Regions from separate parts of the Pantoea rwandensis genome, predicted to be linked through region 2. Evidence: riboswitches for the same ligand, from Rfam matches in the RefSeq annotation. Region 2 holds a riboswitch; the other holds the start of a gene.
What was found. A riboswitch is a leader RNA that binds a small molecule or an ion and turns the genes downstream of it on or off. The one in region 2 is predicted to bind thiamine pyrophosphate.
Positions count from the first base shown of each region.

Region 1: linked by a shared signal. The riboswitch ahead of thiC (phosphomethylpyrimidine synthase ThiC) and the one ahead of thiB (thiamine ABC transporter substrate binding subunit) in region 2 are both predicted to bind thiamine pyrophosphate.

Region 1 covers NZ_CP009454.1:250,992-256,119, forward strand. Annotated here, with positions in the region: gene hemE (uroporphyrinogen decarboxylase) at 1-621, opposite strand, end outside; gene nudC (NAD(+) diphosphatase) at 661-1,434, opposite strand; gene LH22_RS01100 (Rsd/AlgQ family anti-sigma factor) at 1,523-2,029, shown strand; TPP riboswitch at 2,286-2,386, shown strand; gene thiC (phosphomethylpyrimidine synthase ThiC) at 2,477-4,402, shown strand; gene thiE (thiamine phosphate synthase) at 4,399-5,046, shown strand.
Region 2 covers NZ_CP009454.1:4,012,331-4,017,458, reverse strand. Annotated here, with positions in the region: gene thiB (thiamine ABC transporter substrate binding subunit) at 1-939, opposite strand, end outside; TPP riboswitch at 987-1,081, opposite strand; gene sgrR (HTH-type transcriptional regulator SgrR) at 1,117-2,778, opposite strand; partial or broken gene LH22_RS18435 (MFS transporter) at 3,032-4,212, shown strand; gene leuD (3-isopropylmalate dehydratase small subunit) at 4,296-4,901, opposite strand; gene leuC (3-isopropylmalate dehydratase large subunit) at 4,905-5,128, opposite strand, start outside.

The DNA.
Region 1 (5,128 bases), 570 kb from region 2:
GAAGACCATAATCGACTGTGCACCAGCTTTGATCTGGGCGTTCAGGTAATGGATGACACTGTCAGCCAGCTTATCCAGCAGCTTATGCAGGGTTTGCGGCTCGGCATACATCATCTTTTTAATTTTGGTGAACGCTTTGCTGCTGCCGCCTTCAACCATGTAGGTTGCCAACGTCCATGGGCTGCCAGAGAAACCGATCAAAGGCACTTCGCCTTTCAGGTTATGGCGAATGGTACGCACCGCATTCATCACATAACCCAGCTCATCTTCTGGATCCGGAATCGGCAGTTTGTCTACATCTGCACGGCAGGTAATAGGATTTGAGAAGCGCGGACCTTCGCCTGTTTCGAAATAGAGCCCCAAGCCCATCGCATCAGGAATGGTCAGGATATCGCTGAAGAGGATCGCTGCATCCAGCGCATAGCGACGCAGCGGCTGCAACGTGACTTCACACGCCAGCTCGGCATTCTTACACAGCGACATAAAATCACCGGCTTCAGCACGCGTGGCTTTGTACTCCGGCAAATAACGCCCGGCTTGTCGCATCATCCATACAGGGGTGACATCCACCGGCTGACGTAACAGGGCACGCAGATAACGATCGTTCTTCAGTTCACTCATAATGGGCTCTCTCATGCTAAGGCCGCCAGTGTAGCATTTTCACGGCGCGCTGGCGCGACACAGGGCAACGGTATCTTCAATCAACCGTCGTGCCACCGTGCCCGGTGGCGGTAACAAGGGCAGATCGTCATAGCGATACCAGCCGGCATCCAGCAACTCTTTGCCATCATGCTGCAAGTCTCCGCCTTCGTACTCGGCCATAAACGCCATCATTAGCGAATGCGGGAACGGCCAAGGCTGCGAGGTGACGTAACGGACATTTTTAACCCGGACGTTGCTCTCTTCCATCACTTCACGCGCGACGGCCTGCTCCAGCGTCTCCCCGACCTCAACAAAGCCAGCTAATACTGTGTAAATGCTGTTGCGATGACGCGCATGGTTGGCCAGCAGAATCTCCTCCCCCCGGCGAATCGCTACGATGATGCACGGTGCAATTTGCGGGTAATATCGCTCACGGCAATGGTGACACAGGCAGGCAAATTCGCGTTTACTGAGGTGCATTTCGTGGCCGCAGTAGCCACACCAGCGGTGTGAGCGGTAGAATTCGGCGAGTTGAACTCCGCGCCCAACCATCTGGAAAAGCCCAACATCTTCGTCGATAAGCTGGCGAACAGATCCCATATTGTCAGGTCGTGATTCACGTATCAGCCAGACATTCTCCGCCTGCCATTCACCAATCAAAATCGCGGTTTTTCCTGTCAGGCCAAAATCGCCGGATAAGCCATGCGGCAGTTCACCTTGCGGTAGCCAAAGTTTTTGTTCATGGCTGACAATCCACCAGCCAGCGTCTACGCTTGAGATCTCACGTTGCATCTTATTCGTTGTCCTTAGCGTCAAATGGCACGCTGAAATCCTGATGTTAAGTGTGGAATGGATAACTATAACTCACCCGGAGCCCCATATGCTTACCCAGTTAGATGACCTGGCCAGGCGTGTAAGTGGCGATAATGAACTCGTTGATGCGTGGCTGCGCGCGCGCCGACAGTTGCTTGTCAGCTATTACGCATTAATTGGCATCAAGCCACACAAAGAGGCGCTCAGTGCTCTGGATGAACAGGCGCTGGATGCGTTTTGCCACGGCCTGGTTGATTACCTCTCAACCGGTCATTTCAGTATTTATGAACGCATTATCAGTGAGATGGAGGGCGATAGCCCGCTCATTGCGGCCGCCCAACTCTATCCCGCTCTGGAAGCGAATACCGATCGCATGATGCAACTGTATGACAGCCATCTGCAGCAGGCCATCAACGACGATAACTGCGTAGAATTCCAGAAGGCATTATCCGAAGTGGGTGAAGTACTGGAGTCGCGCTTCACGCTGGAAGATAAGCTGGTGCAACTCGCCTGGGATAACCAGCTGGCACGCCCACCGGTCGCCAACGAAAGCAGCATGGCTCGCCCCGCTTAACCTCGGGCCCATGTAAAAAACTTGTTATTCCGAAAAAGCCCTCTTATGCTGAATGGGCTTTTTTGTTGAGACCTATTCACGTTTTTATGCGTCTCTTTAAAGAAATCTAGAGTCAAATTTTGCGATATAAGTGTAGCGTGCGCAGCCAGTCCACGCTCGGACAGCGCGCAGGGGCCGGAGCGTACACGTAGTACGTGACGGACACGAGCACTGCCCAGGCGTGAAATGGCAAGCAAAGTAGCTTATATCGTAAAATTCAACCTTGTCGGAGTGCCCTAAGGGGCTGAGACCGTTTATTCGGGATCCGCGGAACCTGATCAGGTTAGTACCTGCGAAGGGAACAAGAGTAGACATTCACAGAGCGATGCGTGTTGGCGCCCGGCATCGTCCCTGTTACTCCTTCCGAACTCTGGACAAGCAACTTCCCCTTAATTCAGGAAATTTGCTATGTCTGTTGCTAAAACTTCTCGTCGTGAACAACGTGCACAAGCGCAGGAATTTATCGATTCGCTGCAGGGCACGGCTTTCCCCCAATCCAAACGTATCTGGATCACCGGCAGCCGAGCGGATATCCGTGTGCCGATGCGCGAAATCCAGCTCAGCCCAACACACATTGGCGGTACAAAAGAGAATCCGCAGTATGAGCACAACGAGCCGGTGCCGGTATATGACACGGCGGGTGCTTATGGCGATCCCGCGGCCACCATTGATGTGCATCGGGGATTAAGCCGATTACGTGAAAACTGGATCGCCGAACGCGATGACAGTGAGGCTATCCACCAACTGAGTTCGCAATACACCCAGCAACGCTTAGCCGATGAAGGGCTGGATCACCTGCGCTTCGAGCAGTTACCGCAGCCGCGCCGTGCTAAAGCTGGCCGCTGCGTCACGCAACTGCATTACGCACGTCAGGGCATGATTACACCCGAGATGGAATTTATTGCGGTGCGAGAAAACATGGGCCGCGAACGTATTCGTGGTGAAGTGCTACTGCAACAGCACCCGGGCCACAGTTTCGGTGCCAATCTGCCGGAAAATATCACCGCCGAATTTGTGCGCCAGGAAGTTGCCAGCGGTCGCGCTATCATACCCTCCAATATTAATCACCCCGAATCCGAGCCGATGATCATTGGCCGTAACTTTCTGGTGAAGGTGAACGCCAATATAGGCAACTCAGCGGTGAGTTCATCGATTGAAGAGGAAGTGGAGAAACTGGTGTGGTCAACACGCTGGGGCGCGGATACCGTGATGGACCTCTCCACAGGACGCTATATCCATGAAACGCGCGAGTGGATTTTGCGAAACAGCCCGGTGCCGATTGGCACTGTGCCCATTTATCAGGCACTGGAGAAAGTGAACGGCGTGGCGGAGGATCTTAACTGGGAGATCTTCCGCGATACTCTGCTCGAACAAGCAGAACAGGGGGTGGATTACTTCACTATTCACGCCGGTGTGCTGCTGCGCTATGTGCCGATGACGGCTAAACGTCTGACCGGTATTGTCTCGCGTGGTGGTTCGATCATGGCGAAGTGGTGCCTGTCACATTATCAGGAAAGCTTCCTCTATCTGCACTTCCGTGAAATCTGCGAGATCTGCGCGGCTTATGATGTCGCGCTGTCACTCGGCGATGGTCTGCGCCCAGGATCGATTCAGGACGCCAACGATGAAGCCCAGTTTGCCGAATTGCACACGCTAGGTGAGCTGACAAAAATTGCCTGGGAATACGATGTGCAGGTGATGATTGAAGGTCCAGGCCATGTGCCCATGCAGATGATCCGCCGCAACATGACCGAACAGTTAGAGCACTGTCACGAAGCGCCGTTTTACACGCTTGGCCCACTGACCACCGATATCGCCCCCGGGTACGATCACTTTACCTCCGGCATTGGTGCCGCGATGATTGGTTGGTTTGGCTGCGCCATGCTGTGTTACGTCACACCGAAAGAGCACCTCGGTTTGCCCAATAAAGAAGATGTGAAGCAGGGGCTGATTACCTACAAGATCGCCGCGCATGCTGCCGATCTGGCCAAAGGCCATCCCGGCGCACAGATCCGCGATAACGCCATGTCGAAAGCACGTTTTGAATTCCGCTGGGAGGATCAGTTCAATCTGGCGCTCGATCCGCATACGGCACGCGCTTATCACGATGAGACATTGCCGCAGGAATCGGGCAAAGTGGCTCACTTCTGCTCAATGTGCGGTCCAAAATTCTGTTCGATGAAAATTACCCAGGAAGTGCGCGAATATGCTGCTCGCCAGCAGGCTGAAGCCCAGCCAATTGAAATTGGCATGGCGCAGATGTCGGATGCCTTCCGCAGTCGTGGTGGCGAACTTTATCACGCCGCCGATGCCCTTAAAGAGGAAAAAGTATGACCGATGCCTTTCCAGCCACGGCCCCGAAACTGGGGCTGTACCCTGTTGTTGATAGCGTAGAGTGGATTGCACGCTTACTGGAGGCTGGCGTTCGCACCATCCAGTTGCGCATCAAAGATTGCCAGGATCATGAAGTAGAAGACGCCGTGCGCGAGGCAATTGCGCTGGGCAAGCAGTACCGTGCACGCCTGTTTATCAACGATTACTGGCGATTGGCAATTAAATACAACGCCTATGGCGTGCATCTTGGTCAGGAAGATTTAGACGTGGCCAATCTGGACGCTATCCGCCAGGCAGGTTTGCGTCTGGGGTTATCGACTCATGATGATGCCGAGTTGGACCGCGCGCTGGCGCTGCGTCCTTCCTACATTGCACTGGGACACATTTACCCTACGCAAACCAAAGATATGCCTTCAGAACCGCAGGGCGTCATGGAACTGAAACGCCACATGGCACGGTTGCAGGATATACCGACTGTGGCGATTGGCGGTATATCCCTAGCGCGCGTACCTGAAGTTTTGGCCACTGGCGTAGGAAGCGTTGCCGTGGTGAGCGCCATTACCCAGGCGGAAGACTGGCGCCAGGCGACACAGGAGCTGCTGGCACTGGTTGAAGCTGGAACCCAGCCCGCAGAAGCGCTGTAACGTTCTGCAATCAGGGTAAATTGGCTGGAATCTCACGCGCAGTCCGCTTCCTGCGTGCTAGCGTGTTTTTCCGGTCAGGATA
Region 2 (5,128 bases):
ATCGGCCACTTCGGCTGAGCGATATTGCAGCGCATTCGCCGGAACGGTCAGCGACTGATAACCCGCAGGCAGATCGCTTTTGATCACCGGATACATCCAGTTGCCAGTCGGAATGGTCTGCTGGAAGGCTGGCGACACCATAAATTGCATAAACTGCTGCGCCAGTTTCGGCTGTTTGCTGCTAGCGAGCTGAGCAGCCACTTCCACTTGCAGATAATGGCCTTCGCTAAACGGCGCAGCGGCGTAGTTATCTTTCTTCTCTTCAATGATGTGATAAGCGGGAGAGGTGGTGTAACTCAGCACCAGATCGCCTTCGCCTTTCAGGAACAGGCCATAGGCTTCGCTCCAGCCCTTGGTGACGGTGACCGTTTTCTGTGCCAGCTTCTGCCAGGCGTCAGGTGCTTTATCGCCATACACTTTTTGCATCCACAGCAGCAGGCCTAATCCCGGCGTGCTGGTGCGTGGATCTTCATAGATCACACGCAACTTTTCCGGGCTTTCGACCAGTTCTTTCAGGCTTTTCGGTGGGTTCTTCAGCTTGTTTTTATCGTAGACGAAGGCGAAGTAGCCGTAATCGAAGGGAACGAAGGTGTCGTTATGCCAGCTATCAGGCAGTTGCAATTTACTGGTGTCGACGGTGCTTTTCGCAAACAGGCCGGTTTTTTCGGCGGCTTGCACGAGGTTGTTATCGAGGCCCAGCACCACATCGGCTTTGCTGTTTTTGCCTTCCATCCGCACGCGGTTGAGCAGTGACACGCCATCTTCCAGCGCCACATAGTTCAGTTCGCAGCCGCACTCGGCTTCAAAGGCTTTTTTGACGGCAGGGCCGGGGCCCCACTCTGCAGAGAACGAGTCGTAGGTGTAAACAGTAAGAACAGGCTTGGCAGCTAACACCGGGGCAGAGACCAACAGCAACACGGGCAAGACTTTGTTTAACACTTTGCGCTCCTTGAGGAGAAGATAAAGTTGAGTCGCAAAGGATCTGAGTTATCGCTCATCTCAAATCCCTACGCCGGTATGAGCCGGATCAGGTTCGACGGGTTTCTCTCAGCCCGATACCAGGGCACCCCGTTGAGAACGGCTTATTTTAGACACTTCTGTGACAGCGCGAAAGTGTCACAGCTCCGGTGGTGCAAACCAGGCCGATTTAAAGTCAAACCAGCCGAGCGTGTTGAGCCGCACACCGCGCATACTGCGCTGGCCTTCCAGCATTAACCAGTGATGGAAGAGCGGATGAACAAAGTCGCTGTTCACCAACTGTTTGCTCCACTCGGCCAGAGGCAAGGCTTTCTGTCGCCACTGTTGTGCATCTGCGTGCCAGTCAATCGGAACGCAGTGATGCATGAGCGGCAATTCGTAGAGCTGCGCAAACAGTGCGTAGTCGAGCGGCAGAGTGAAGTTGACGCTGCCGAGCCAGATGTCACTCTCTCCTTCACCTTCGAACCATGCTTCATAACTCAGCTCGCGCGTGATCAGTTCGACACCCTGTTCAGCCAGCAACGGGCGCAGGGCGTTAGCAATACCTTCATGCTCAACATGATGGCTATACCAGCTGATGGTCAGTTGCGTTAGCCCATCAGGCTTTTCGGCCGGGGTGAGATCGCGGCGATGGTGCCAGCGCGGTAAGAAACCGTATGCCGGGAACCAGTAGCGCTGATAGCCCACACCCGCATGGTTGAGCAGGGCAATCGGATTGAGCAGATAGCTCACCCAGCGGCGAAAATGGGTATCCTTACCACGCTCTGAGCGCTGGTCGAACAGCAGGAAATAGCAGCCTTCTTCCAGACGGCTCTCTTCTGACTTCTCATCGGCGGTTTCCCCCTGCAGCTTCACGCCGGCATACACCAGCTCGTCGCTGATTTCCGGCAGCACCCAAATCGACACGTCATCAATCAGCGCGCGATAGCCAAAATAGTCATCAAAGGCGGCAATTTTCAGCTGCGTCTGCTGATTGCGTACCACACTGTAGGGGCCGGTGCCGATGGGTTGACGGGCAAAATGGCGCAACGTCGGCCACTCACGCGGCAGGATCATGGCGCTGACGCTGGCCAGCAGCCAGGGCAGCCAGTCATCAGGCTGCGTCAGATGAATATCCAGTGTCCAGGGCGCGGGAGAGTGCAGTTTATCGATATGTGAGAACAGCGGCTGACTGCGGACACGTTCCAGTGAGGCGATGATGTCTTCCATCTCCAGTTCGCGGCCGTGGTGGAAGCGAATCGCGGGTCGTAAAAAGAAACGCCAGTTGAGCGGGGAGGTTTGTTGCCAGTGGTGGGCGATATCCGCTTCGATTTCCCCCTTTTCCTCATTTATTCGCGTCAGGCCGTTAAAGATTTGTCGCGCCAGATGAGTTTCCGAACGACGCAGCGGCGAGCCGGGCAGCAGATTGGGCAGCGGGCGGTAATAGAGCACGCGCAGGATATGCTTGCCCTGGCGAAAACTACGCCCGAGGTGGGCCGCAATCATCTGCCGCACCTGATTCTTATCGCCCACCAGTTGCACCAACTGTTCGATGCGGTCCTGCTCCAGTAAATCTTCCGCGCGCTGTTGCTGCAGTGCTAAGCCGGTGTAATTGAAGCTCAGACTAGAACGCTTGCCGCGCCCGGCTTCTGCCTGCCAAATCAGCCAGCCCGCATCCTGCATGGCATTTAGCAGATTGCGCATATGGCGTCGCGAACAGTGCAGCCGTTCAGCCAGATCGCTTAAGGTGGTTTCCTGGTCCACTCCCTGGCAGCTTTGCCATAGGCGGATGAACTGCTGTTGCAGTCGCGCAGAGGACATAAAAGGGGAACTCCTTCTCAGAATCGCTCAGTTTTTCCTGCCCCATATTAGAGGCATACTGCCAGGTAATGGAAGAGCGGGAGGCATTCAGCAATGAATGGCGCTCTGCCAGCGGTTCCGCCGACGTGGAGCCTTTTCTGAGTAGGGTGCATTTCACCGCCAGCAGCGTTTTCTCTGCTGGCTTTTTTCGTTTTGCTGTGAAATCTTCTACCCTCTTTGTCTTAGCCTCATTTCTCCGCAAAGGGATTTCTGCATGAAATCGCTGTTAACGCGCCAGCGTCGTCTCAACCCGGTTTATCTCTCTTTTATGGCGGTGTCGTTTATGACCGGCGTCGCCGGTGCTCTACAGGCGCCCACGCTCAGTTTATTTTTGACGCGGGAAGTGCAGGTGCGACCGTTTTGGGTTGGGCTGTTTTTTACTATTAACGCGATTGCTGGGATCGTGATTAGCCTCCTAATGGCGAAGCGTTCGGACAATCGTGGCGATCGTCGCAATCTGATTCTATTTTGCTGCCTGATGGCGGTACTGAATGCGCTGCTGTTTGCCTTTAATCGCCATTACTGACGCTGATCAGCGTGGGGGTGTTGCTATCGGCACTGGCCAGCGTGGCAATACCGCAGATATTTGCGCTGGCACGGGAATATGCCGATCAGTCGGCGCGTGAAGTGGTGATGTTCAGCTCAGTGATGCGTGCGCAACTGTCGCTGGCGTGGGTGATTGGCCCGCCGCTGTCGTTCGCCTTAGCCCTCAATTATGGCTTCGTGACGCTGTTCTGCGTAGCGGCGGCGATCTTCGTGCTCAGTATGCTGTTGATTTGGCGTACTCTGCCATCGGTACCGCGCGTGGCCGCGACGCCAGAGCAGGTATTGACCCAGCTCAGCCCATGGAAAGATAGCCAGGTGCGGATGCTGTTTATCGCCTCCGTGGTGATGTGGGCGTGCAACACCATGTATATCATCGACATGCCGCTGTATATCAGCTCAACGCTGGGGCTGCCGGAAAAGTTGGCGGGATTATTGATGGGGACGGCGGCAGGGCTGGAGATTCCTATCATGCTGCTGGCTGGGCACTATGCCAAACGCTTTGGTAAGCGCAAGTTGGTGCTGTTAGCGCTAGTGGCGGCGATCCTGTTCTATCTCGGACTGGTGTTGTTCAAGTCGCGCACGGCATTGATGGTGCTGCAGCTGTTCAACGCGGCGTTTATCGGCATCGTCGCCGGGATTGGCATGTTGTGGTTTCAGGATCTCATGCCGGGACGCGCGGGCGCGGCGACCACGATGTTTACCACCTCGATATCCACCGGTTTGATTATTGCGGGATTGATACAGGGCACGCTGAGCGAGCGCTTTGGCCATGAATCGGTGTATTGGCTGGCATTAGCGATGGCGGTTGTGGCGCTGGGGCTGGCGTCGCGCGTGCGTGATGCCCAATGAATAAAAAGTCGCCAGCAAAGGCGACTTGGTAGGCATTCAGGGCGAATCTCTTCGGTACGCATTGAAGCGCACCGAAAAGGGCATTAACGTAGGAATGCTGGCTGAGTGGTCTCGTAGTTGGAGATGGACGCTTCGTGTTGAAGCGTCAAACCAATGCTGTCGAGACCGTTAATCATGCAGTGACGGCGGAAGCTGTCGATTTCAAAGCTGTAAGACTTATCACCCGCCGTGACGGTCTGCGCTTCCAGATCCACGGTAAAGGTCACGCCTGGCTGCGCGGCCACCAGTTTGAACATCTCATCCACTTCTTCATCGCTCAATTTCACCGGCAGCAACTGGTTGTTGAAGCTGTTGCCATAGAAAATATCCGCGAAGCTTGGTGCAATCACCACATGGAAACCGAAGTCGGTCAGCGCCCACGGTGCGTGCTCACGTGATGAGCCGCAGCCGAAGTTTTCACGCGCCAGCAAAATGCTGGTGCCTTTAAATTCCGGCTTGTTCAGCACGAAACCTGGGGTTGGCACGGTGCCCGCATCATCTTCAAAACGCCAGTCGTGGAACAGGTGCGCACCAAAACCGGTGCGCGTCACTTTTTGCAGGAACTGCTTTGGAATGATGGCATCGGTATCGACGTTTGCGGCATCCAGTGGCGCTACAATGCCAGTGTGTTGAGTAAATTTGTTCGCCATGGCTTAAGCTCCCTGAGTCAATTCACGAATGTCGGCAAAACGACCGGTTACTGCTGCCGCTGCAGCCATCGCCGGGCTCACTAAGTGAGTGCGACCGCCACGGCCCTGACGACCTTCAAAGTTACGGTTACTGGTGGAGGCACAACGCTCGCCTGGGTTCAGACGGTCATTGTTCATCGCCAGACACATGGAGCAACCCGGCAGACGCCATTCAAAACCCGCTTCCA